DNA from 4 places in the Bacillus sp. AFS017336 genome. Region 1 is predicted to be linked to each of the others. Evidence: riboswitches for the same ligand, from Rfam matches in the RefSeq annotation. Region 1 holds a riboswitch; each other region holds the start of a gene.

Region 1 (6,224 bases):
AAAAATTCTACTAAACAATCGCTACTTTTTTATTTATTTTTTATCTGTTCGAAATACAATTGCTCCACGTTCGTATTCTACATCCTTAATCGTTAAACGTGTATTTATTAACCTAGCTAGTGCAAAGAAGTAGTCAGATAGTCGATTCAAATATAAAAATACTGGTAAGTGTATGTTTTCTTGTTTCATCAATGTAACGACTGTTCGTTCTGCACGTCTAGTAACTGCTCTTGCTTGATGGATGATCGCAGCAGGTTTTGATCCACCAGGTAAAATAAATCGTTGTAATGGTGGTGTTGCTTCCATATACTCATCGATTAAAGTTTCAAGTTCTTCAACCATTTTCTCAGTCGTTTTAAACGGTATACTGTCCTTAACGACTGCTAAGTCACCACCACAATCAAATAATTCATGTTGTATTTTTTGTAGTGCATTGTATAAATCTCTTGTATCTTCATGATCTAAATAAGTCATTGCGTACCCAACGATTGTATTTACTTCGTCAATTGTACCGTAAGACTCAACTCTTAAATCATCTTTATCAACTCGTTTACCTACTAAACTCGTTTGACCTTTATCCCCAGTTTTTGTATAAATTTTCATGAAAAACCTCTCCTTTTTTCAATATAAATTTAAGTTAAATTACATTACTCTTATATATAATGACTTTTTTATTTGTTTCAGGGTTATCTAAAATTTGAAAAGAAGTATCATATAGGCCTTTTAATATGTCTTCAGTTAAAACTGAGTTTGTTTTTCCCTCAATATAAATTTTGCCGTCTTTTAAACCTAATAGTCGATCACAATAAAGACTTGCTAAATTTAAATCATGGAAGACAGTTACAACAGTTTTATTCTCATTTTTTTGTAATTCCTTTAACATGTCCAAAATTTTAATTGTATGCATCAAGTCTAAATGGTTACTTGGTTCATCTAAAAAAATGTATGGGGTATCTTGTGCAAAGCATTGGGCAAGAAATACTCTTTGCCTTTCACCACCGCTAATTTCATTGATTAAGCTCTTCTCCATCTTATTAGTACCTGTCATTGACATTGCGCTTCTAACGGCTGTTTCGTCATGATCTGTCCAACTAGGAAAAAAAGAAGAAGAGTGGGCTAGTCGCCCTAATTTCACGGTTTCTTTTACCTCATATGAAAATGTATAGGAATTTTGTTGAGACAACACAGCAATCTTTTTAGCTATTTGTTTATTAGACATACTAGAAACTAATTCTCCATCTAACTTAACATTTCCTTTAGAAGGTTTAAAAAGTCCACATAGAATATTTAAAAATGTAGACTTCCCACTTCCGTTAGGTCCAATAATCCCTAGCCATTCTCCTTGATTGATCGAATAGGTGAGTCCATCCAAATCTGTATGAATTCCATCATATGAATATGAGATATCTTGACTTTTAATCATACTTTTCCTCTATTTCTTTTCAGTGATAGTAATATAAACGCAAACATTGGAGCACCTATTAAGGACGTAATTACTCCAATTGGTAATTCTCGAGGCGCGAGTACTACTCTCGATAAAATATCGGAACCTATTAAAAATATGGCTCCATTTATCATTGATAATGGCAGTAATTTTTTATGTAGTGGACCAACTAGCTGTCTAGTAAAATGCGGAACAACTAACCCTACAAACCCAATTGTTCCAGATACCGCTACAGCTGCACCAGATAAAATACTTCCTGTTAGCAAAATTAGATAAGTAGATTTTTTCACATCAATACCTATATGCTTTGCATTTGTACTACCAAATGTCATCGCATCTAGATGTCTATTTTGACTAAATAAAATCAAAAATGAAACAATTAAAAATGGTAGTAAACTTAAAGAATACTGAATACCTCTACTTCCAATATTCCCCATTAACCAGCCGATTACTGCACGTAATTCATTATTCGAAAATGTGATAAATAATGATAACAATGCAGAACAAAATGAACTGATTATGATTCCACCTAATATGATTGTTTCGACATTTAAAGAGCGATCTAATTTTCTTACAAATAATAATAAGATTAAAAGTGTACCAAAACCAAATAAAATACTAACTACTGGTAAAGTAAAGTAAGTAACAATCGGTAAACTTATTTGAAAAAATAAAACAAACACTGCTCCTACAGATGCGCCCGAAGAAACACCTAATGTAAAAGGATCGGCTAATGGATTTTTAAGTATACCTTGAAACGCGACTCCAGCTAATGAAAGACACGCTCCTACTAATCCAGCTAACAAAACTCTTGGCACACGGATATTCATAACAATTGTTTGAATATCTGCTGGAACATAATTAGTTTTAAATATATCATCAGAAAAGCTAGAAATGATAGAAGAAAAGGGAATCGATGTAGAACCAATCGAAACCCCTAAAATAAATAGAAAAATTAATAAAATAATTGGAAAGATAAAGATTAAATATGTATTATTTAAAAAGCTCTGGGTAAACCGCCTTTGCAATTGCTTCGACTCCCTCTGCAAGTCTTGGACCTGGTCTAGATGTTGTATCTGCATTAATATCATATACTCGTTTATTTTTGATTGCGCTTACTGTTTGCCAGTTCTTTCTAGCTATAATCGTTTTTTCTAGGTTTGGAGTAAAATCACCATAAGTAGTCAAAATTACGTCTGGGTTTGCTTTTATTGCTGATTCCTCACTGTACTGTACCCAACCTTTTTGATTTTCAGCTATATTTTTAGCATGAATCATCGAAATCATTTCATCTAGAAAAGTACCTTTGCCTGCTGTATATATTTCTGGTGGACCTGATATTTCAAGCCAAACCTTTGGATTTGTACCTGCTTTAGCTGTTTTTTTGCTAATTTCATCTAATTTTGTTTTCATTCCACTTACTACTTTTTTAGATTGCTTAGTTTTACCTGTGATTTCTCCAACTTGTAAAATTGTATCATATACATCATTAATAGTTGCAGCATTTTTAACGACAAACACATTGATTCCTGCTTGTTTTAATTGCTCTAAGCCATCTGCAGAAATTCCTAAACTTGATTCATGAGCTAATACTAAATCAGGTTTTAGAGAAATAATTTTTTCAACATTGTAAGTCATGTCAGCATTGTTTCCGCCAACTTTATCAATGTTTTTTACTTCCTTTGGATAATTATCAAAATCAGTTACTCCAACGACCTCTTTCCCTTCTCCAATAGAGTAAAGGATTTCTGTGTTACTTGGAATTAGTGAAACGATTCTTTTAGGTGCTTCTTTTAACGTAACTTCTTTTTTCGTAGCATCTTTAACAGTCATTGGAAAAGTTGCTTGTTCATCTGTACCTACATTCGATTTTTTTGGTGTCGTATCATTAGTACAACCAAATAAACCTAAACACAATAAAATCATGATAAAACTAGCTAAAAACTTCTTCATTTGAATCCTCCTAAAATTTTGGAAAGCATAAAAAAAACCCCATTCATTTTGAACGGGGCTGAAACAACATACATATACAAGAAGTCTTGCAACTGCTGCTTCAAACTCTTACTCCCCGAAGAATTGAACAAGGATGACTTTAGCAGGTCTACTGACTTTGCTTCAACCTACTCCGTCCTTCCCATTCTTTCGAACAGTGGATAGCCGTTTCGTCCACATTACAGTTGCGGGGACAGTTCTGGATTGTAACCAGATTCCCTTTTAAGCAATACTTGCACTAAACTCATCAATATTTCATTAATTCAATCGTAAGATATATTGAGTAAGAATTCAATTATTTTATTTATATTTTGTTGTGTAAAATACTATATTTCAATTATTTATCCAGGTGAGAACAGTCCAAACATAACTTTATTTAACTTGAAGTTTAGAAACTAAAATCTCAGGAAAATGTTTTATATGAAACAAGATTACTCTACATCTTTTTCGTTCATTCGTAAATCATGAGGGATTTTCACTTTAAATGTCGTTCCATGTCCAATCTCACTTGAAACCTTGATTGATCCACCATGAGCATTGACAATATTTTTAACAATTGCTAACCCTAAACCAGTACCGCTCCTACCTCTAGTACGAGCTTTATCGGCCTTATAAAAACGTTCAAACACAAATGGTAAATCTTCACTTGAAATCCCTGCACCCGAATCAATGAAACTAAATATTGTCGATGTTTCATTTTGACTTACAGATACAATTATTCTGCCATTTTCATTTGTATGTCTAATAGCATTATCAATTAAATTAGTAAAAACTTGCTCCATTCGATCTTCATCGATATATACATCTACATGTGGAACATTATCGATTTCACCAAATAGCTTAATATTTTTTTCTTTTGCTAGCCCTTTGAACTTACGTAAAATTCGATCTACAAATTGAATCAATGGGACATGATCTCGATTCAATTCAGTAAAACCATTTTCCATTCTTGCTAAATCTAACAAATCATTTACTAATCTACCCATTCGAAGTGACTCATCATAAATAATTTGTGACAACTCTTGCATTTCTTCTTTAGATTCTGCTACACCATCTACAATCGCTTCGCTATAGCCCTGTAGTAAAGAAATAGGAGTACGTAACTCATGAGAGACATGAGCTATAAAATCCTTTCTCATCTTCTCCAAACGCCTTTGTTCTGTCACGTCTCGGATTACAGCTACAACGCCTCTTATATTTGTCTGATTATAAAGTGGTGACATTAAAACTTGCCAATTACCTTGATCAAAATTTAATTCAATAAATTGCTTTTTCTCACTTACAACAACTAATTCAAATAAATCTAGTAATTCCTTCGTTAAAACGAGTGACGAGGTTTCTTCTTCAAAATAATCATCATTAAGCATTTTTAAAAAGCGTTCTGCCGGTGGATTTGTTGTTATAATTCGTCCTTCATTATCGATTGAAATAACGCCATCTACCATACTTGTAATTATATTAGAAACCTTTTCTTTCTCTTGCTTTAATGCATTCATATTAAAATTTAATTGTTTACTCATTTTATTAAATGAATAGGCTAGCTCTCCAATTTCATCACTAGAATGAATTGGCACTTTCACATTAAAATTACCCGAAGTCATACTACCCACAACTTCTTTCATCTTTCTTAACGGTGCTGTAATTTTTGATGAAAGGAAAAAAGAGAAAAATGTTGTTAATACGATTCCAATTGATGCAGCGAGCAAAACAAAATTAGTTGTTTGGTGAATCATTACTTTAACAGGTTGCAATGTTTGGTAAACAAATACAGCTCCATTTTTTGCATTAGCATTTAACGGCACACCAACAACTAATTTTTCCCTTTCACTATTTTCACCGTAGACTAGTCTTTTACTAACCTCTTTATCTTTAGTTAGTGTTTGGTCTAATACATCATCATTTTGTATTTCTTTAAAAGGTAAATCTTGTATTCCATATGTATTGTTTGAATACCACGGTTTTTGACCATCAATCGAAATAATTACTCTTGAATACCTACTCACAATATTATTTGATAAATATTCAATATTTGAAATTGGTTGGCCATTTTCAATTAATTGTGCAATTTTTGAAGCGTCATCCTTCATATTTTGTACTTGAAGGTCAATATAAAATTTTTCAAAAAAACCTATTAAGACAAATGTCAGAAAGGATAACACAAGAGATACTAATAATATAATTGTAAGCCAAAGCTTTCCAACTAAACTTCTTAGAATCATTACTCCTGACCTACTTCAAATTTGTAACCCACGCCCCATACTGTGACAATCATTTTTGCAGCATCTTCAGAGCTCTTACTTAATTTTTCTCGAAGTCGTTTGACATGTGTATCAACTGTTCGTAAATCCCCAAAAAAATCGTACTGCCATACAGATTTTAACAATGTTTCTCGATCAAAAACTTTCTCAGGTGACTTCGCTAAAAATAATAATAACTCATATTCTTTTGGCGTTAAGCTTATATCTTCACCAGCTACAATTACTTTATGAGCATCATTATCGATCGTTAAATGCGGAAACACTACTATGTCTTTTGCAGAAGTATTATCAGAAGTAAATACCGGTACTGGAGAAGCACGTCTTAATAGAGCCTTTACTCGAAGTACTACTTCACGTGGACTAAAAGGTTTAACGATATAGTCATCCGTACCAACTTCAAAACCTTGAACACGATTTGTTTCTTCACCTTTAGCCGTTAGCATGATGACTGGCGTTGTTTTAGTTTTTCGTAATTCCCTACAAACTTCAACTCCATCAATTTTTGGCATCATTAAATCTAGTACAATCAA
Region 2 (6,224 bases), on a different contig from region 1:
TCGTGGGGTAACAATCTATCCAGCAAAAGGACATTTCTCAGGTTTAAGAAAAGAGTCATTATACATAATTGTGAGCAATAAGGAATTGTTTGAACTTAAAAAAATAATTCACGCAATCGACCCAAAAGCTTTTGTCGTTATTCATGATGTAAATGATGTGTTAAAGGCAAGCTAAAACGAGCTAGTTAAACAAAAAAAACAAATCACTTTAGTCATTTACCTAAAGTGATTTGTTTTTTTTTACTTACACCTCTTGTTTCCCATTTATTCCTGATTCTAAAATTTGATTTATGTTTTCTAATTCTTTTTGTAACATTACGATTTTTGTAATTTGAGCTTTCTTTTCTTCATCGGTTTCGATTTCTTCCGCACTCAATGCAGCAATTTCTAGTTGTAACCTAATTCGTTCATTTAATAAAGATTGTTGATCGTTTGTAATGCTTTGTCTACCGTTCCATTCAGCAAAAGAACCTTTGAATTCATAAAGATTACCATTTTCGATATGAATTACACGATTTGAAACTTTTTTTAGTAAATAAGGATCATGAGAAACAACTACAACGGCTCCAGGATACGCAGCTAATGCTTCTTCAATTCGTTCTCTCGTGTGAATGTCTAAATAGTTTGTTGGCTCGTCAAGAACAAGTAGATTTGAGTCTGAAAAATATAGTTTTACGAAAGCAACTCTACACTTTTCCCCCATACTTAATTGAGCAATATTTTTATAAACATCCTCTCTTCTAAAAAGGAAGCAACCCAGTATTGTCCTCGCCTCTGTTTCAGTCATATTTGGAAGAGATAAAATTTCATTTAAAATCGTAGAATCTTCATTTAACGCTTCAAGCTCTTGCATAAAATAACCTATTTTTAATTGTGGGTTATGTCGTACGGACCCATTACTTGGAATCAATAATCCCGTTAATAATTTTAAAAATGTAGATTTTCCAGAACCATTTTTACCTATTACAGCTAATCGATCTTCTCGACCTAACAGAAAGTCAACTTGGCTAAATAATGATTTTTCAGCGTATGAGAAATCTACTTTTTCAAAGGTAATCATTTGCTTTGCAGTGAACGTTTCATTTTCAAAGCTAGCTGCAATTGTCTTAACTTCTTTCGGTTTCTCTACTTTTCTTTTCTCTAATCGTTCTAAATCCTTTTCCTTAGATTTAAATCTTAATGCGTTTTTTGCAGCTTGTTTCTTGGCAAAAGGATCACGTTCACTCGCTGCATTATGCGAGCTTGTAAACCATTGTTTATATTGATTGATCGTTTCGATTAACTTTTTCTTTTCCGCTTCTTGTTTTTCATATTGAGCTTGCTGGGTTTTTCGCTCATGTTCTTTTTGAATTTTATACGCTGAATAGCCACCATTATACTTAAATGTGCCAGCATGCGTTAATTCAACTGTAACGAGCGCAACATCATCAATGAATTGTCGTTCATGTGATATAAAAAGCACACTACCTTTAAAGTTTTTTAACCACTCAGTTAACCATTGAATCGACTCCGTATCTAAATGATTTGTTGGTTCATCTAAAATTAATAGCTTAGGTTGTTTCATCATCACTTTCGCTAATTTAACTTTTGTTTTTTGTCCACCACTTAAATGACTGAACGGGATATTCCATAACTCTTTCGGTAATTGAAATTTCTTTAATACTTGATCTATTTTATTTTCAAAGTCATATCCATCTAATTCTAAATACTTACTTAAATATTCATTATATTTATCAATGTTTTTTTCATTAGATAGGTCAAGCGATAACTTTTCTAAATTCTTCTTTATTAAATAACGTTCTTGATCAAATGATTCGATTACTTCCCTTGCTGTAAGTAATTCCTGGTCTTCTTCATCTGTTAGAAGCCAACCTATATCATCTTTTGAATATTGAATTTGCAAAAACCCTTTATTAAGCGGAATATTTCCTAAAATTGCATTTATAAATGTTGATTTCCCAACTCCATTTTCACCAATTAAAGCAACTCGTTCGCCTTCTTTTAGTTCTAGATTTCCATTTTTAAAAATTGTCATTCCGTTTAACTCTATTTCAATGTTCGATGCTTTTATAATAAACATATATTTCACTCCATCCGATTTAAAAATATCCCTCTGTTTTAGCCCAGAGAAAATAAAAACACACAAGCAGTATCTGCCTGTGTGTAAATTGGATGTAATTTAATAAGCCTAGTACATACGAAAAAGTATATACAAAGTTTAGTTATTATTAAATAAACCATTTTTTTAATTGAATGGATTTACTTAATATTCATTATGGGCTCAAAAAATAGACATACTTATCCAATTTCTCTGTTATCAGGCAGAGTACTTTTTTGCTATTAATTCTTTAGCTTTAAAAGTTATCGGATATTGTACATAGTGTCTAAATTTGATGCCTCCTTAAAAATATTAATTTAATATTAGCTTACTTTTAGTATGATTTCAATCATTACTTTTATTCTTTCCAAATTAATGCCAATTCCTTACTTAGTTTTTTTCTTAATTGGCGACTTTCTAAACGCTTAAATGCTAATTGCTGTAATTTAATTTCTTCTTCAGTTTCTGGTATTGCCTCTACTACTTTATGAGGTTTTCCATCTTTTAGTGCAACAAAAGTTACAAAACATGTTGCCGCCACTCTTTTTTCACCTGAAAGAAGGTCTTCTGCAGTAGCTCGTACAAATACTTCCATTGAGCTTGAGCCTGTTAAGATGACAAATGATTCATAATAAATGCAATCACTTTCGCGAACTGGACATAGAAACTCGACTGAATCCATCGATGCGGTTACACATTCCATTCTCGAATGCTTTGTTGCTGAAATAGAAGCAATTAAGTCCATTGCTGCAAGCATCTTTCCACCGAATAATGTACCATGGTTATTTAAATCAGTTGGAAATATTCTACTACTATCAAATACTCTGGATTCTTTAACGTATCTACTGTTCATCGGTTTCTCCCTACTTTTAATTAATTGAATTATGTATTTCTCTAATTTTTTTGATTTTACCAAAGTTAAAATTCATCTTTTTTTGTCTCATGGCGAGTCTTTATTTCAAATTCAGGCTTTACCCAATTTCATCAATTCTTTCAACTTTGCTGTCTTACATGTTTAATTTCCATCGTTTTTTGCATGTAAAATTGGAAGTTTCATAAATTCCCCTAAAAAAATAAAAAGCATTTTCATCTCAAAAAAGATAAAAATGCCTTAAGATCGTTGGAAAACATAAAATAATGACAATACTTTAAATTAAGCTTTCTTTCAAAAGGCACCTCCCTATCTCTCGTAGGTCAAACAGCGTCGTTAGAATAGGCAGGTCTCCTGACTTTAGAATTTTCATCTATTACAGTGGCGGGACCGCGTTGGAATTTCACCAATCTTCCCTTTTAAGTAAATGAATTAATAAGAATTTCATTTACACCTATTCCCTACTATTTAGTTTTCATTATTTTGTCATAAAATACAAAAATAGTCAAAATATTTATTTCTTTTCCAAAAATAATAATATTCATTCATTATATCTTAATAACTTTTCTATTAAATAAAAGTAACTCACCATAGATTTGCATGTGGTTTTTCATACTAAAAAATATACTTAAAATGTTCAAAAATTGGTTTAAATACCACACTTTCCCTTACTTCTATTTATGGTATAGTAGGTTAAATTAGAAATTTTTAACAAATATAAAATCTGCAACTAAAAAATAATTACTATCGCAATCGAATGTTTGATGAAAGATTAGGAAATAAAGGGAAGGAATACAAACAAAAATTAAACAACTAACCAAACTAATTACGGATCTTTCCAACCCTTAAATTCGACCTACATATGAGGTGATTAAATTCATGTTAATTTATCGTCGTTTTTTTAAAAACTTATTTTTAATACTACTTGTATGTTTATTCGTTTCTGCATGTTCAAATCCTGACTCAAAAAAAGAAATAAGTAGTATGTCATCAAAATCGTTAAAACAAGATCAGAGGGGCTTTGTAAATAACACTGATGCTTCGGTCAAAGATCAAAAAAAGCAACCTTTCGAACAACTTGAAGCTAGTAATCGCAAATTAGTAAAAACAGCTGAATTACAGCTCGAAACAAAGAAATTTGATAAAACCATTTCAGCTCTTGAAAAATCAGTTAGTAGTTCGAGCGGCTATATCGAATCGAATCATATTAGCGGAACATCCATATTGGAAAAGTACTCTAGTAACAACTCTGAGCAATCACCATCAAGAACTGCAAATTATACAGTAAGGGTTCCATCAACAAATTTAAATGAATTTCTAAATAATTTAAATAAGATTGGAAACGTAATTTCAAAAACTGTTTCAACTGATGATATATCCAATCAATACTTTGACACAGAAACGCGTATGAAATCATTAAAAATTCAAGAAGACCGTTTATTGAATTTATTAAAAAAAGCTGGCTCTTTAAAAGACATTTTAGAAATTGAAAAGCAATTAACTGATGTTAGATACGAAATTGAAAGTTTAACAACAACTTTAAAAAGTTATGATTCAGCTGTAAACTACAGTACAATCAATCTTTTTATTAATGAAGTTTCATCGATTACTGATACAACTCCTCCAAAAACGATTGGAGACCGGATTGGTGTAACATTTAAACAAAATGTTGATGCAATCGTAAGTGGATTTAAAAATACGACAGTTTTCTTGATTGGTAATTCTCTTATGATTATTATTTGGTTTGCGATCATTGCAGTTGGTTATTTTATAACGCGGAAAGCCATAAAAAAATATCAATTATAAAACATACCTAAATAGTTTTAAGATAGCATTCTTAAGAATAGAATTTAGTTAGATAGAATAAACCTTTTACCATTTCTCAATATAAGTATCTATTTTACTAATCAGTTTAATAAGTTAGTTTAAAAAACAACTTATAGAAGGAGAACTATTATATGAGTCATCTCTTATTAAGTAGACTAGGTAATTGGAAAATACAAATTCATTGCCACGCTGGTATTCGAACTGTAGGAAATGAGAGAGAAGTTCTTTTACTTGATGAAGAACATGAAAAAATTGCACACTTTTCAATTGATTCAAAAGGAGCCTTTTTAATCCTTCAAATCCCTTGGGGTGGCTATGTGAAAATTAAAGAGGGCTATCAAACAATTGTTGTACATATTCCTTATGAAGAAGTTGCGGAAGAATAATTGTCTTTATTATTGATTTAATAACTTGAAAAAAGAGTGTGCCATTTTGATATTGGCACACTCTTTTATTATTTACGTAATGTTAAAAACTCTAATTGTCTTAAACGCACTGTGAAGAATGTAATCGGATCAAAGTAAATACTTGGATTTGATTTCATGTCATCTAAAGTACGGTTATAGTTAGAAATTGCTAATCTTATTTCATCAACTAGCTCATGAATTTGCTCAAATGGAGCATTTAAGAACATAGCTAAATCTCTTGGTAAAGTCTTTTCAAACATTTCAAATTGTAGGAAAAACTTAGTTGATAGGTCAGATGTAACATCATCGTAGTTTACATTATCAACATATTTTTGGTATTGAGCAACAAGCTTCGATTTATTTTGAGGTAATAAACCTAATAAGATTCCTGAGCTCTTTAAAATAAATTGAGATGGTGATGAGTTTAATAATATATTCATCTCATCTAATTGAGTCATACTAGTCATTCGATCTGCATCACGGCGCCAGTCATCTAATACTTTAAAGTCACACTCAAGGCTTAAATATTCATTTCCAATATACTCATTTAAAGAATTACTCATTTCTGCTAAATAGCTTTGAGTACCTTCTAGTAATACACCAGATTCTTTAATCCAATTTTGAAGTGCTTCATTTAATTTTGGTAAAGTAGTCGCTCTGACATACTCACCAATTCGTTGATTCATCTCTTCATTTACAGTTTCAAGAATAGTACTGAAATCACTATCTTCTTTAATTAAATCTTTACATTCCTTTAAAAGGCCAGGAACACTTAATTTTAAGTCATATTTTAATTCGTCTTTTAGCTCACGATATGAGTTTTTAATTGTATTTAAATGTTCCATTTCTTTATCTTTTAAAGAATGTAATAAACCGTTTAACTTTTCATCAAGAACTTCATTCCATTCAACAGTTGCACGTAACTCGTCTTCTTTTTCAACTCGTTTTTCAAGTAGGAAATTGATTAGTTTTCGAATTGCTAATAATAATTTCTCAGTTTGCTTTGAATTAGCCTCAGTTG
Region 3 (6,224 bases), on a different contig from region 1:
AATTCATAATCCATATATGTACTCTCACTTTTCCATTCAATCTTCCTTATAACAGCAATACCAAAAGGCTTTTCATCATTCTTTCTAGTTACATTGATTGGTGTATCAATAGGAAACAAGTGGTATCCATTAAGCTCTAAAGAGAATGTATTATTTTCTTTTCTGATCGCTTTTTCATTCGTTACAATTACAAAATTAAATTCAAATGGCATACTCATATTTTGGAAACTCCTTAAATTGAAGATTTTTACTATTTAATATAGAAGAGATTAAAGACTTAAAAATATCTTAATATATTTTTGTTGTGAATACAAAAAAGAGATAGGTAGGAAGATGAAATTTCATAATTTAGAAACACTTATTTAATGTAAGGGAGACAGTGCGAGGTTTTATGAGTTACAAATTATGATGAATTAGCTAATTTAGTAACTCATGAACCGCTTATGAGTTAAAAATAATCAACAAATCGCTACTTTTCTAACTCATGAGCCTCTTATGAGTTAAAAATAATCAACAAGTCGCTACTTTTCTAACTCATGAGCCTCCTTATGAGTTAAAAATAATCAACAAGTCGCTACTTTTTTAACTCAAGACCCCCAATGAGTCAATAACTTTTACACATACAAATAAACGATTGGTCATTGATTCACTATGTCGACTATATAATAAAATAAACAGTATTTTTGGAGTTGTTCTTTGGAAGGGGCTGATGTTTATGCGAAGAAATAAAAATATGGCTCTCATTGCAATATTGTGGATATGCATGGTGATTTTTATTATTGTGAACGCGGTTCGTCATATTCGAATATATATGGTTTATAATTCAGGCTTAATGCCATTTATTGTTTGTGGAATGTTTCTTTTTGCCATTATTATTCTTTATGTGAGTGGATCGAAACAGCGGAGATAGAAGAGTAAATGAACCCATAATATTTAGGGTTCTTTTTTATTGTTAGCTCAGTTAAGCAGTTTGTAGATTTTCTTATGCAACTAAATTGAAGATTAGTTGAATAAGATAAGAAGTTTCAAAATATAACGAAATAAATTCCAAAATATGGTAATATCAATTAGTCAGTAATGAATTTTTAAGAGTTTTCTAATTGAAAAATATGGATTTTGGTGTCTAGAAAGCAGGTAATTTTCTTTGAATATAAAAGCTATCAAACTATCAATTTGTACAATGCTAATTTTCGTTTCGATGTTCTTATTGACTGCATGTGTTGGGGCAGGAACGATCGATGTAAAAGCACAAAAATATATTAAAGACAAATACGGTTTCGAAGTAGATGTTTTGGAAAAACCAAACATAAACGAAGGGAACATGGGAGATACCTATTTTAAAGTTAGAAAGAGAACGGGAAATAAGCTCACTTTTAACATCTACATAAAGGGGATGTTATTTACAAAAATTATTGGAGATGACTATGACATCCAATCTAAAACATTTGAAATGAAAAAGGCTTTTGAAAAATCGAATTCAGAAATTCTTAGTCGAGCCAAAGTAAAGTCAATCGAATTTAAAAGTGAAAATGATATGGAATCGTTTGATTACGCTGATACTGGAAATGTTATACAACATTTAAAAGTAAATGTTGTGAGTGCAAATGTTAAAAATTTATTTGATACTGAAAAAATGAATTCAATTTATGAAGTGCTTAAAAAATTTCAAGAGTTTAGCGATGTTTACAAGCCATTAGATGTGAAAGAAATTAGTATGAGCTATACAAATGATATAAATAAAAGAATAACTTTTGATATAGACAATGTACATTCGATTTATTCGATGTCTGATTTTGAACGTGAAAGCTCCACACCTTATGAACCGCCGAATATAACAAATTTTGCACAATACTCTTACTATATTGAAGAATCGGCACTTTTCAAGGATTTTGAAGGTGGGTTAAGGAGTCTTGGTTATGACTATTTGAATACAAATCAAATGCCAGTTTTCAATCAGGATCTTGATTTAGCTTTCGAGTCTGATGAATATAGTATTTTTGACATTCAACTAAAAGGTAATATAGACGATGTAGATCAGGTCTATCAGTTACTCCAATTTTTAACGAGTGCCAAACTTGAAGTTTATAATGTTAGAATTTTTTCTTTAGATAATAAATATCCGGAGGACTATATGAATTTAATTTCCTTTCATATTCCAGATGGGGTATCGAAAGAAATCGTAAAACAAGCTTTTAAAGAAAGAGAAGAATATATCAAGGAATTAGATTGAAATTTAATCTTATGAGTAATTTAGTGAAGCCTCTAATAATCATTAGAATAAAACGTTGCACAAAGTTATCGGTATTAATAAAAGAGTTCCTAAGGTTGTCTAATTGGACAACCTCTTTTTTTAATTCAAAAATCAACATTTTAATTTAACAGAAAAAAATAGGGAACAATTTAGAAAAATTAAAAATTAATTTGTACAGTATTAAACCATTTGTTAAAATGAAGACAGTATATGGTTGCAGTTTGCATTAATAGGGAATTTGGTGAAAAACCAAAACAGCTCACATCTACTGTAAGAAGCTACGAAACATTCGAGTGCGATTGCACGTTAATCACTGGGAAACTGGGAAGATGAATGGAGTAGGCTAGAAGCTTTAAGTCAGGAGACCTGCCATTTGCATTTTACAAGTCTTTCGGTGAGGGAAGTTTTGTTATCAGAAAAATTCTGTTCTTATGCGAAAGCCGTATAAGAGCGCTGTGACGCGCATTTTTTAGTATGCTGTTGGAGCAGTTTAATTTTTGGATAACTATGAGTCCTGCCAAATAAGGCAGGGCTCTTTTTTTGCACATGAAGAATGTATAAATTGGCAGCGGAGAGGAAAAGTCGACGTGGTTGCCAATTTTAATTTCTATGTATAAGTGCAACTTAAGCCTCTATCTTCGCCTAAAGACTCGCCATAATTGGCGGGTTTTCTTTATTGGCAATGAAGAATTTTTGTCACTAAAAGACACCGGAAAATCAAGCAAAATAAGGGAGGAAGAATTTGAGTTTATTAGAAAGATAGGTTTTTAGAAATGAAAGAAAGGACGCGTTTAAATGAAAAGAATATTAGGATTATTATTAGCAGTTTTATTAGTTTTTTCAATTACAATTCCAACGAAATCTGTACCGGTTCACGCAGATAGTCCAATTGGCTATGTGACGATGTCAGTTGAGGCAAATACTTTAGGTGCGGGGTTAATTCGTCAACCAGTTAAAGTTCCTTTTTATGAAGGGGAAAGTTATGCAAAAGTTCTTGACCGATTTTTAAGCGGGACAAGTAATTATGATAGTTACGGATCGGTTAATTCAGGATTCTATTTGTCAAAAGTTAAACTTGAAAATGGAAATATTTCTGTAAATGTTCCGACAGTCATAAAAGATGCAATGAATTTAAGTAATGAAGAAATTATTGCTAACGGCGCTCAAAAAACGGGCTATTTAGGGGAATTTGACTACTATAATATGTCCGGTTGGATGTATGCAGTTAATAATGAGTTTCCAAATGTTGGGGCATCTGATAAATTCCCGAAAGATGGGGATGTTTGTAGATGGCAATTTACACTTTATGGATACGGCTCAGATTTAGGACAAGATAATTCAAGTTTTGGTGGGGATAAAGCACTTTATACACCAGCAAATAAAGATTCTTTATTAAAAAAAGTAGCTGAAGTAAATTCAGCACCTAACAAAGATGCGTTATTAGCGAAGGAATCTATTCGAACTGCATATGATCAAGCAAATACAGCACTTATTAATTTAACAGTTGATCAATCTACTGTTAATACTGCACTGACTACTTTAAATGATGCTTTAAATAATGTTGATATAAGCACGCAATTAAATGATTCACTAGGCTATATATTGACTAAAGTTCCTAATCCAAGTTTTGGTACGGGTTCAGGTGAATGGTCAGTATTGTCATTAGCAAGAGGTAACTATAATGTACCTGATCAATATTTTGTTAATTACTACAATCGTATTGTCGATACAGTGAAGTCAGCAAACGGCGTTTTATCTACATCAAAGAATACGGAATATGCGAGATTAATATTAGCTCTTAGTGCATTAGGAAAAGATTCTACTGATGTAGGTGGTTATAACTTACTAACTCCACTTGCTGATTATGATAAAACAGTTAGTCAAGGGATTAACGGAGGGATATTCGCCTTAATAGCATTCGATTCAAATAATTATCAAATACCAACAATTGCAGATTCTACTAAACAAGCAACAAGGGAAAAATACGTTAATTATATATTAAGTAAAGAAGTAAAGAAGGGTACTGATCAAGCAGGAGGGTTTGCTTTATTTGGCACAACGCCAGATCCTGACATTACATCAATGGCATTACAGGCATTAGCTCCATATCAATCTATGCCAGAGGTAAATGCAGCAATTAATCGAGCATTAAAAGCGATCTCTACTATTCAAAAAGCGGATGGTGGATTTACTGCATTTGGTTCAACTTCTAGCGAAAGTATTTCACAAGTTATCGTAGCTTTAACAGCAGTAGGTGTAAATCCAGCAACAGACAGTCGATTTGTAAAAGAAAATGGAAATTTAGTGACCGCATTACTAAGATTTTATGTTAATGGCGGAGGATTCAAGCATGTTTTAACGGGGAATGTGGATGGAATGGCTACAGATCAAGCGACATATGCCCTTGTATCTTATGACAGATTTCTTAAAGGAAAAAATAGTCTTTATAACATGACAGATGCTTCGGTAACCATAGTTACAAATCAAATAAATGCATTACCTACAACAATTACAATTTCAAATGAATCAGAGATTGCTAAAGCAAGAACGGCTTATGAAGGTTTAACTGCAGCGCAACAGGGATTACTATCATCAGCGGTATTAGATAAATTAGTTGCAGCAGAATCAGAAATTACTAGATTAAAAGAAGAAGCAGTACTAGTTGTTTCAGTAATTAATAAAATTAATGAATTACCAGCATCAATTACTTTATCAGATGAAACAGCAGTAGTGTCAGCTCGTGAAGCATACGATGGTTTAACACAAGCTCAAAAAGAAAAAGTATCAGAAACTGTATTAAATAAATTAGTTTCGGCGGAAGCAGAAATTAGTAGTTTAAAAGACGAGGCTTCATTAATAGACTCGGTTATAGTCAAAATAAACGCCCTACCGACAACTATTTCTTTAGCAGATGAAGCAACGGTAGTTTCAGCTCGTGAGGCATATGATGGGTTGACGCAAGCTCAAAAAGAAAAAGTAACGGAAACTGTATTAGAAAAATTAGTTGCAGCAGAATCAGAAATTAAAAGTTTAAAAGACGAAGCTTCATTAATAGACTCAGTTGTTAACAAAATAAATGCTTTACCGACATCTATTACGCTATCAGATGAAACTGCAGTAGTATCAGCTCGTGAGGCATACAATGGGCTTACTCTTGTTCAAAAAGGGAAAGTATCAACAACTGTATTAAATAAATTAGTAGCAGCAGAAAATAAAATAATTGTCTTAAAAGATCAAGTAAAAGCAGATGCGGTTCAAAATAAAATCAATGGATTACCTTCACAAATCAAGTTAGCTAATGAATCTGCAGTAATTGCAGCTAGAAAAGACTATAACGCTTTAACAACTGCTCAAAAGAACTTAGTTACGTCTACTGTACTAAATAAGCTTGTATTAGCTGAAAAAACAATTGTGAATATAAAAAATGCCGCAAAAGTTGCGAAAGATAAAATTGCTGCATTACCAACTACATCACAAGTTAGATTAACTAGTGAATCGGCAATTAAGTCAGCACGAGCAGCTTATAATTCTTTAGATTCAAGTCAAAAATCGCTAGTAGGCAGTATTACTAGACTTACTTCAGCTGAGTCTAGGCTAGCAGTAATAAAAGCAGATAAAACATTACCAACTATAAAAGGAATTTCGAATAATGCCTATTATAGAACGAAAAAAACAATTCAAATCAGTGATAATGTTGGGCTGTTAAATGTAAAACTTACATTCAATGGTAAGTCATACACTTATTATTCAGGAAAAGTTTTTGCAGCATCTGGTAAGTACAATATTATTGCAACTGATTTAAAAGGGAACAAACGAAGCATCGTCTTCTATATTGATAACAAAGCACCTCTTAAACCAGCAGTAAAAAGTATAAAGAGCTCTTCAACAAAAGTTACTGGTAAAGCAGAGTCAAATAGTACGGTTTATATTTATCGTGGCTCACAAAGAATTGGTTCCGCAAAAGTATCATCGA
Region 4 (6,224 bases), on a different contig from region 1:
AACAACTTTATCGGCAGATTTTGAATAAAGATTTTTACCCTGACAGCATTCCTATGAATATTTACAAACACTTACAATAGTAGAAAACCACTGAAAACAAGTCAGTGGTTTTCTTATTTCTAAATTTTCTGATAGACATTATTGAACCAGCTACTAATTACTCTTTCACAAACAACTTTTCTCTCGCTTGCTCAGCTGCTTCAACCATCACCTTTAATGCTGAAACCGTTTCATCAATACCTCGCGTTTTCAAACCGCAATCAGGATTAATCCAGAACAGCTTCGGATTGATTACTTGAAGGGCACGATCAATATTTCTTGTGAGCTCTTCAACCTTTGGGACACGCGGACTATGAATATCATATACACCAAGGCCAATACCTTTATCGTATGTATTTTCTTCAAAAGCAAAAATTAACTCGCCGTGGCTTCTAGAGGTTTCAATCGAAATAACGTCAGCATCAAGTGCATTAATTGCATCGATTATATCTTCGAAGTTTGAGTAGCACATATGAGTATGAATTTGTGTATCGTTTTGTACAGAAGCTGTTGCGATTTTAAATGCATAAACAGCAACGTTCAGATAGCTTTCCCAGTTTTCGCGTTTTAATGGTAGCCCTTCACGAATTGCTGGTTCATCGACTTGAATCATACGAATTCCGTTTTTCTCGAGCGTTTCAACTTCTGTTCTAAGTGCAAGTGCAATTTGATTTGCAACATCGTAACGTGAAATATCATCTCGTACAAATGACCAGTTTAAAATTGTTATTGGACCTGTTAACATGCCTTTAACAGGCTTGGTTGTTAATGATTGGGCATACACGGATTCTTTAACGGTCATTGGATCTAAATAAGACACATCCCCATAAATAAGTGGCGGTTTTACGCAACGAGAGCCATATGATTGAACCCAACCAAATTTTGTGAATTGGAATCCAGCTAATTTTTCACCAAAATATTCAACCATATCAGTTCGTTCAAATTCACCATGTACAAACACATCTAAGCCAAGTTCTTCTTGAATCGCAATCCATCTTTTGATTTCAGCATTAATATACTCTTCATATTGTGCATTCGTTAATTCACCTTTACGCCATTTTGAACGCTGACCTCTTACTTCTTGTGTTTGAGGGAAGCTACCAATTGTTGTAGTTGGTAGAAGCGGTAATTGGAAAGACTTTTCTTGAATGGCTTGACGAACTTTATAGGATTCTTCACGATCCACACTATACGTATGCAAGTTTTGAATGGCCTTCTGAACTTGTTTATTGTTTCGAACGGATGATTCATTTAATGCTTGAATTGCATTTATGCTTGCTTCAATTTTTGCTTGAATCGACGCTTTACCATCTTGTAAACCTTTTGCTAATACAAAAATTTCATTTAATTTTTCATCAGCAAAAGATAGCGCATCCTTTAGCACATCATCAATTGTACTTTCATTTTTCGCTGTTACAGGAGAATGTAATAAGCTTGATGAAGGTTGTACAATAAGCTGGTCTTTTGAAACAAACTCAGTAATTTCTTCAAGAAGGGCATATTTATGATCAAGATTTGCACGCCATATGTTACGTCCGTCAATCACTCCAGCAGCAAGTACTTTATCTTTTGGGAAACCATATTTTTTAATTGCAGCAAGGTTTCGCCCATTATCATAAATAAAATCAAGACCAATTCCTTGAACAGGGAGTGAAACTACTTCTTCATAGAAATCAACGCTCTCAAAATAAGTTTGAAGTATCACATTCACATTAGGTGCTGCTTTATGCAATGCTTCATATATATCGTTAAATAATGCCACTTCTTCTTTTGAAATAGATGTAGATAAGATTGGTTCATCTATTTGAACCCACTCCACACCTTCTGTTTGTAATTCTCGTAATAGATCGACATAAAGTGGTACAAATTGATTTACAATCGTTTTAAACTCAGTTTCTTTATATCCTTTAGACAGTTTTACAAATGTTACTGGCCCCAAGATAACTGGTTTCCCTTCAATACCAAGCTTTTGTTTAGCCTCTTTATAAAATTGTAGTGGACGGTTATCGACAAGAGTAGGTGTTACTTCTCCCAATTCTGGAACAATATAGTGATAGTTTGTGTTAAACCATTTTGTCATTTCAGATGCAACAGCATTTTTTGAACCGCGTGCTATTTCAAAATAAGTTTCAAGTGATACTTTTCCTCCAGCATATTCAAAGCGCTTAGGTACGAGACCGAACATAACAGCTGTGTCGAGAACATGGTCATACAAGCTAAAATCACCTACTGGAATTAAGTCAATACCTTGATTTTTTTGCTTTTGAAGATGCTGCAAACGAATCGCTTCAATTTGCTTTAAAAAATCTTCTTTTTCTAGTTTACCTGCCCAAAATTGTTCAAGTGCTTTTTTCCATTCACGCTTTTCACCAATTCTTGGATAACCTAAATTTGAACTTTTTACACTGTTTCCCATTCTAATACACTCCTTATATGATTGCTTTTGTATTTTTTCCCAACAAAAAAGTCTCCCTTTTCAAATAGAAAAGAGAGACTCATACGCATAACTAACTAGAGTTGAGACATTGCTGATCCCAAATCACGTATTCCTCACTCCCCCCTATACATCCGTAGGTACAAGCGCATACAATAGGCAGGTCTCCTGACTTAGGATCAAACGCTTCTTATCCCTTCCCATTTCAGTATGAAACAGTGGTAGATTGATAAGTCGCTCCCCAATACAGTGGCGGGACCGTGTCGGATTCTAACCGACTTCCCTTTTAAGCTGTGGAAATAATTCTTAACAGCACCTTATGCATTTTTATGAAATTTTTATTAAGAAATATTAAAGATGAAATCTAACAATCCTTCAAAACGACAAAAGCCCTCTCTGCTTTTAAAAGAGAGAGGGCTACAAAATTTATGGAATCCTCTCTTATTTTCCAAAGCAATTTGCTTTGCAGGAATTAGCACCTTTTCAACAAAAAACGTTGAATGGTTGCCGGGCATCATCGGGCCAGTCCCTCCGCCACTCTCAATAAGAGTTTAATAATTTATAATGTTTTGAATTAATTGTCATGATAGCATGATAAACAAAGTCTGTCAAAATAAAATAAAAAATGTTCGCTACAGAAAGGTTTAAAAAAGAGGGAATGTATATTTTGTATAGATAGATAATACATTAGAAGCAATCCAGAACACGGTTAGATTCAGTGGTCTAAGTAATTTTATTTTGATCTAGTTCTTAACTAAAAATTTTTTTGATCAACTTTACAATCCGACTACTCGGTGATACAATGTACCTGTACTTAGCAATACTGAATACCAGTAATACTAAATAGTTAAATTTTTTTTAAAAAAGGGTTCACATTTCTTCTACTTAGTAATACTATATACTATTACTAAGTAATACGGAGTATCAGTCGCACCAGATAGCTGAAAAAGAGTTCAAATAAAATGAACAGTGAAATCAATGATCTATAGGCTATTTAGTTTTTCTATTGTCCGGTACTAAGTATTACTGAATATTTGTATCACTAATTAGTAAAAAGGTGGTTTTCTCCGCAGTTAATTGCCGTTTAAATTAATAGACCTAAAACTTATTTAACGAAAGTAAAAAGGAGGTGTACGCTATGGAAAATTTAACAGAAATGCTCAAAGGTTCATTGGAAGGTTGTGTACTTGAAATCATCAGTCGCGGTGATACTTACGGCTACGAAATTACTCGTCTTCTTAATGACTTAGGATTCACTGAAGTTGTCGAAGGTACAGTCTACACCATTTTAATCCGACTGGAAAAGAAAGAGCTGGTAAATATCGAGAAAAAACGATCTGAAATGGGACCGCCTCGTAAGTTTTATTCATTAAACGAAGCAGGGCGTGAGGAATTACAACAATTTTGGAAAAGATGGAATTTTGTTTCATCAAAAATCAATATCCTAAAGGGGGAGCGATAGTATGAAAAAATTTATTGAGTTAATCATTGGCGATATAGAAAGCAAAAAAGAATATAAAGCATTTATGAAAAAGGTAAATTCTCTACCAAAAGATTACGCATTTGTGTTCAAAAAGATTCAAAAGTACATGTGGAATTTCGGTTATGGTTTTGGTGAAGAAATCATCAATCTATATGAACTATTTGAGGCTAGTTCAGCAGAAGGAAAGCATGTGTTGGATGTAACTGGTGAAGACGTAGCGGCATTTGCCGACGAATTGATGGCTCTCTCTAAACTAGGTGGAGAATCGGCAGGTTTTTTCGGAGGTAAAGTAGAGTTGGAAAAAGATATTGAGAGTAGAGTCGAACAGCAAGTAAAGATATGGACGAATAAAAAATAAAAGTAGGGGGCTAAAAACCATGGTGAATTTCTTCAAAAAGATACTCGATGATAAAAAAGAATACAAAGAAATGATGGCACGAGTAGATGCATTGCCAGCCGATTACCAAGAAGCCTATAAAAAAATCTGCAACTATATGTGGAGTTTTGCTTCTGGAAGCGGGATGGATATGTTGAGAATCCAGTATGATCTCATTGATTTATTTGAAGCAGGTGCATCAGATGGTAAGGACGTATTAGAAGTAACAGGTGAAGACGTTACAGCATTTGCTAATGAACTTACCGATCAAGCGAAAAGATGGGATGATAAATTACGTAATAATTTGAACAAAAGCATTCTAGATCGATTGGGTAAGAAAAAATAAAATCATCAGTTAATATTTAACAAATAAGTACAGCATAAGTCATATTTGTATGTCTGTTTAGATAAATCCAGCTGCAGGCGCAACTTACGCTTAGAGCGCGCGCCTTCAGCTTTATATATGGGAGGGAAATGATTATGAGTAATACTGCAATCTCAGTGAAGGGATTAAAAAAATCCTATAAAAATATAGAGGTGCTAAAAGGCGTAGATTTTGAGGTGAAAAGAGGCAGTGTTTTCGCTTTACTGGGCTCCAATGGTGCTGGGAAAACGACTATTATTAAAATCTTGAGCACATTAATACAAGCGGATATGGGGGAAATTGAAGTTTGTAGTTCGAATATTCAAACAAATCCAGGGCAAGTACGTGAGAAAATTAGTCTAACCGGACAAAACGTTGCAGTAGATGATATTTTGACAGGGCGTGAAAATCTCGACCTAGTAGCAAAACTCCGCCACTTGCCTGATCGAAAAAAAGCTGTGGAGGAAAGTCTACGCCGTTTTGATTTAATTGAAGCTGGTGATCGAGCTCTTGCTACTTATTCTGGCGGTATGAAAAGACGATTGGATTTAGCAATGACAGTACTTGGGTCACCGGAACTTGTTTTTCTTGATGAGCCTTCAGTTGGACTTGACCCGGAAGCACGATTAGCTTTGTGGGAAGTGATTCGTGATATGGCAAAAGCGGGTATTACTGTATTTCTTACTACACAATATTTAGAAGAAGCCGAACAACTAGCTGACCGAATTGCCATTTTACATGAGGGCAAAATTCTTGTAGAAGGTACGCTGGATGAATTAAAAGCAATTCTTCCGCCTAAAAAAGTAGAATACGTGGAAAAACAGCCAACACTTGAGGAAATTTTCCTAGTTGTTACTGGAAAGAGAGGGGAATAGCAATGAATGGAAATCATTTTTTCAGCGATACGTTTACAATGTGCAGTCGAGTGATGAAACATTCACTTCGAAGTATTGATACAATTATTACAACGATCCTCATGCCGATTATGCTTATGCTCGCTTTTGTCTATATTTTCGGTAGTGCCATGACAATGAATAAAGTAGATTACGTGAATTTTATCGTTCCAGGTGTGTTGCTTATGTGTATTGGAATGGGGATTTCCTATACAGCAGTTCGAGTGAACACTGACATGACAAAAGGAATATTTGATCGATTTCATTCCATGCCAATCGCTAAATCATCGATATTGGGAGGGCATGTTATCTCAACTTTAATATTAAATTTATTATCAGTTACAGCAGTGATTCTCATTTCTTTTATCATGGGATTCCGTCCTCACGCTGATTTTGTGGAATGGTTATTAGCAATTGGTATGATTCTTCTTACCGTATTTTCTTTTACTTGGATTGCAGTGGCATGCGGACTAATGTCAAAATCGTATGAAGGTGCGAGCGTATTCTCTTATTTACTTATGGGCTTAATGTTCGTAAGTTCTGCCTTCGTTCCAACAAATAATATGGGTAGCAAACTAAGAGCTTTTGCCGAAAACCAACCAATGACACCAATTGCTGAAAGCGTGCGTTCACTT

What was found. Region 1 has a riboswitch for cobalamin ahead of CN601_RS09540 (ABC transporter substrate-binding protein). Riboswitches for the same ligand answer to the same signal wherever they lie in the genome.
Region 2: it holds a riboswitch for cobalamin, as region 1 does, so the genes downstream of both, CN601_RS19480 (acyl-CoA thioesterase) here and CN601_RS09540 (ABC transporter substrate-binding protein) in region 1, are expected to answer to the same signal.
Region 3: it holds a riboswitch for cobalamin, as region 1 does, so the genes downstream of both, CN601_RS15295 (Ig-like domain-containing protein) here and CN601_RS09540 (ABC transporter substrate-binding protein) in region 1, are expected to answer to the same signal.
Region 4: it holds a riboswitch for cobalamin, as region 1 does, so the genes downstream of both, metE (5-methyltetrahydropteroyltriglutamate--homocysteine S-methyltransferase) here and CN601_RS09540 (ABC transporter substrate-binding protein) in region 1, are expected to answer to the same signal.

Annotation. Positions count from the first base shown of each region.
Region 1 covers NZ_NUCO01000019.1:18,422-24,645, reverse strand. Annotated here, with positions in the region: gene CN601_RS09555 (cob(I)yrinic acid a,c-diamide adenosyltransferase) at 34-603, opposite strand; gene CN601_RS09550 (ABC transporter ATP-binding protein) at 638-1,423, opposite strand; gene CN601_RS09545 (FecCD family ABC transporter permease) at 1,420-2,472, opposite strand; gene CN601_RS09540 (ABC transporter substrate-binding protein) at 2,438-3,397, opposite strand; cobalamin riboswitch at 3,522-3,694, opposite strand; gene CN601_RS09535 (ATP-binding protein) at 3,868-5,655, opposite strand; gene CN601_RS09530 (response regulator transcription factor) at 5,655-6,224, opposite strand, start outside.
Region 2 covers NZ_NUCO01000034.1:51,099-57,322, reverse strand. Annotated here, with positions in the region: gene CN601_RS19490 (YitT family protein) at 1-175, shown strand, start outside; gene abc-f (ribosomal protection-like ABC-F family protein) at 245-2,080, opposite strand; gene CN601_RS19480 (acyl-CoA thioesterase) at 2,457-2,951, opposite strand; cobalamin riboswitch at 3,297-3,442, opposite strand; gene CN601_RS19475 (DUF4349 domain-containing protein) at 3,849-4,775, shown strand; gene CN601_RS19470 (hypothetical protein) at 4,928-5,182, shown strand; gene CN601_RS19465 (dynamin family protein) at 5,251-6,224, opposite strand, start outside.
Region 3 covers NZ_NUCO01000024.1:203,881-210,104, reverse strand. Annotated here, with positions in the region: gene CN601_RS15310 (DUF2584 family protein) at 1-218, opposite strand, end outside; gene CN601_RS15305 (hypothetical protein) at 716-910, shown strand; gene CN601_RS15300 (hypothetical protein) at 1,145-2,230, shown strand; cobalamin riboswitch at 2,446-2,639, shown strand; gene CN601_RS15295 (Ig-like domain-containing protein) at 3,047-6,224, shown strand, end outside.
Region 4 covers NZ_NUCO01000010.1:112,083-118,306, reverse strand. Annotated here, with positions in the region: gene CN601_RS04865 (Rossmann-fold NAD(P)-binding domain-containing protein) at 1-28, shown strand, start outside; gene metE (5-methyltetrahydropteroyltriglutamate--homocysteine S-methyltransferase) at 158-2,455, opposite strand; cobalamin riboswitch at 2,615-2,808, opposite strand; SAM riboswitch class I at 2,912-3,023, opposite strand; gene CN601_RS04855 (PadR family transcriptional regulator) at 3,612-3,935, shown strand; gene CN601_RS04850 (DUF1048 domain-containing protein) at 3,937-4,314, shown strand; gene CN601_RS04845 (DUF1048 domain-containing protein) at 4,334-4,678, shown strand; gene CN601_RS04840 (ABC transporter ATP-binding protein) at 4,813-5,571, shown strand; gene CN601_RS04835 (ABC transporter permease) at 5,574-6,224, shown strand, end outside.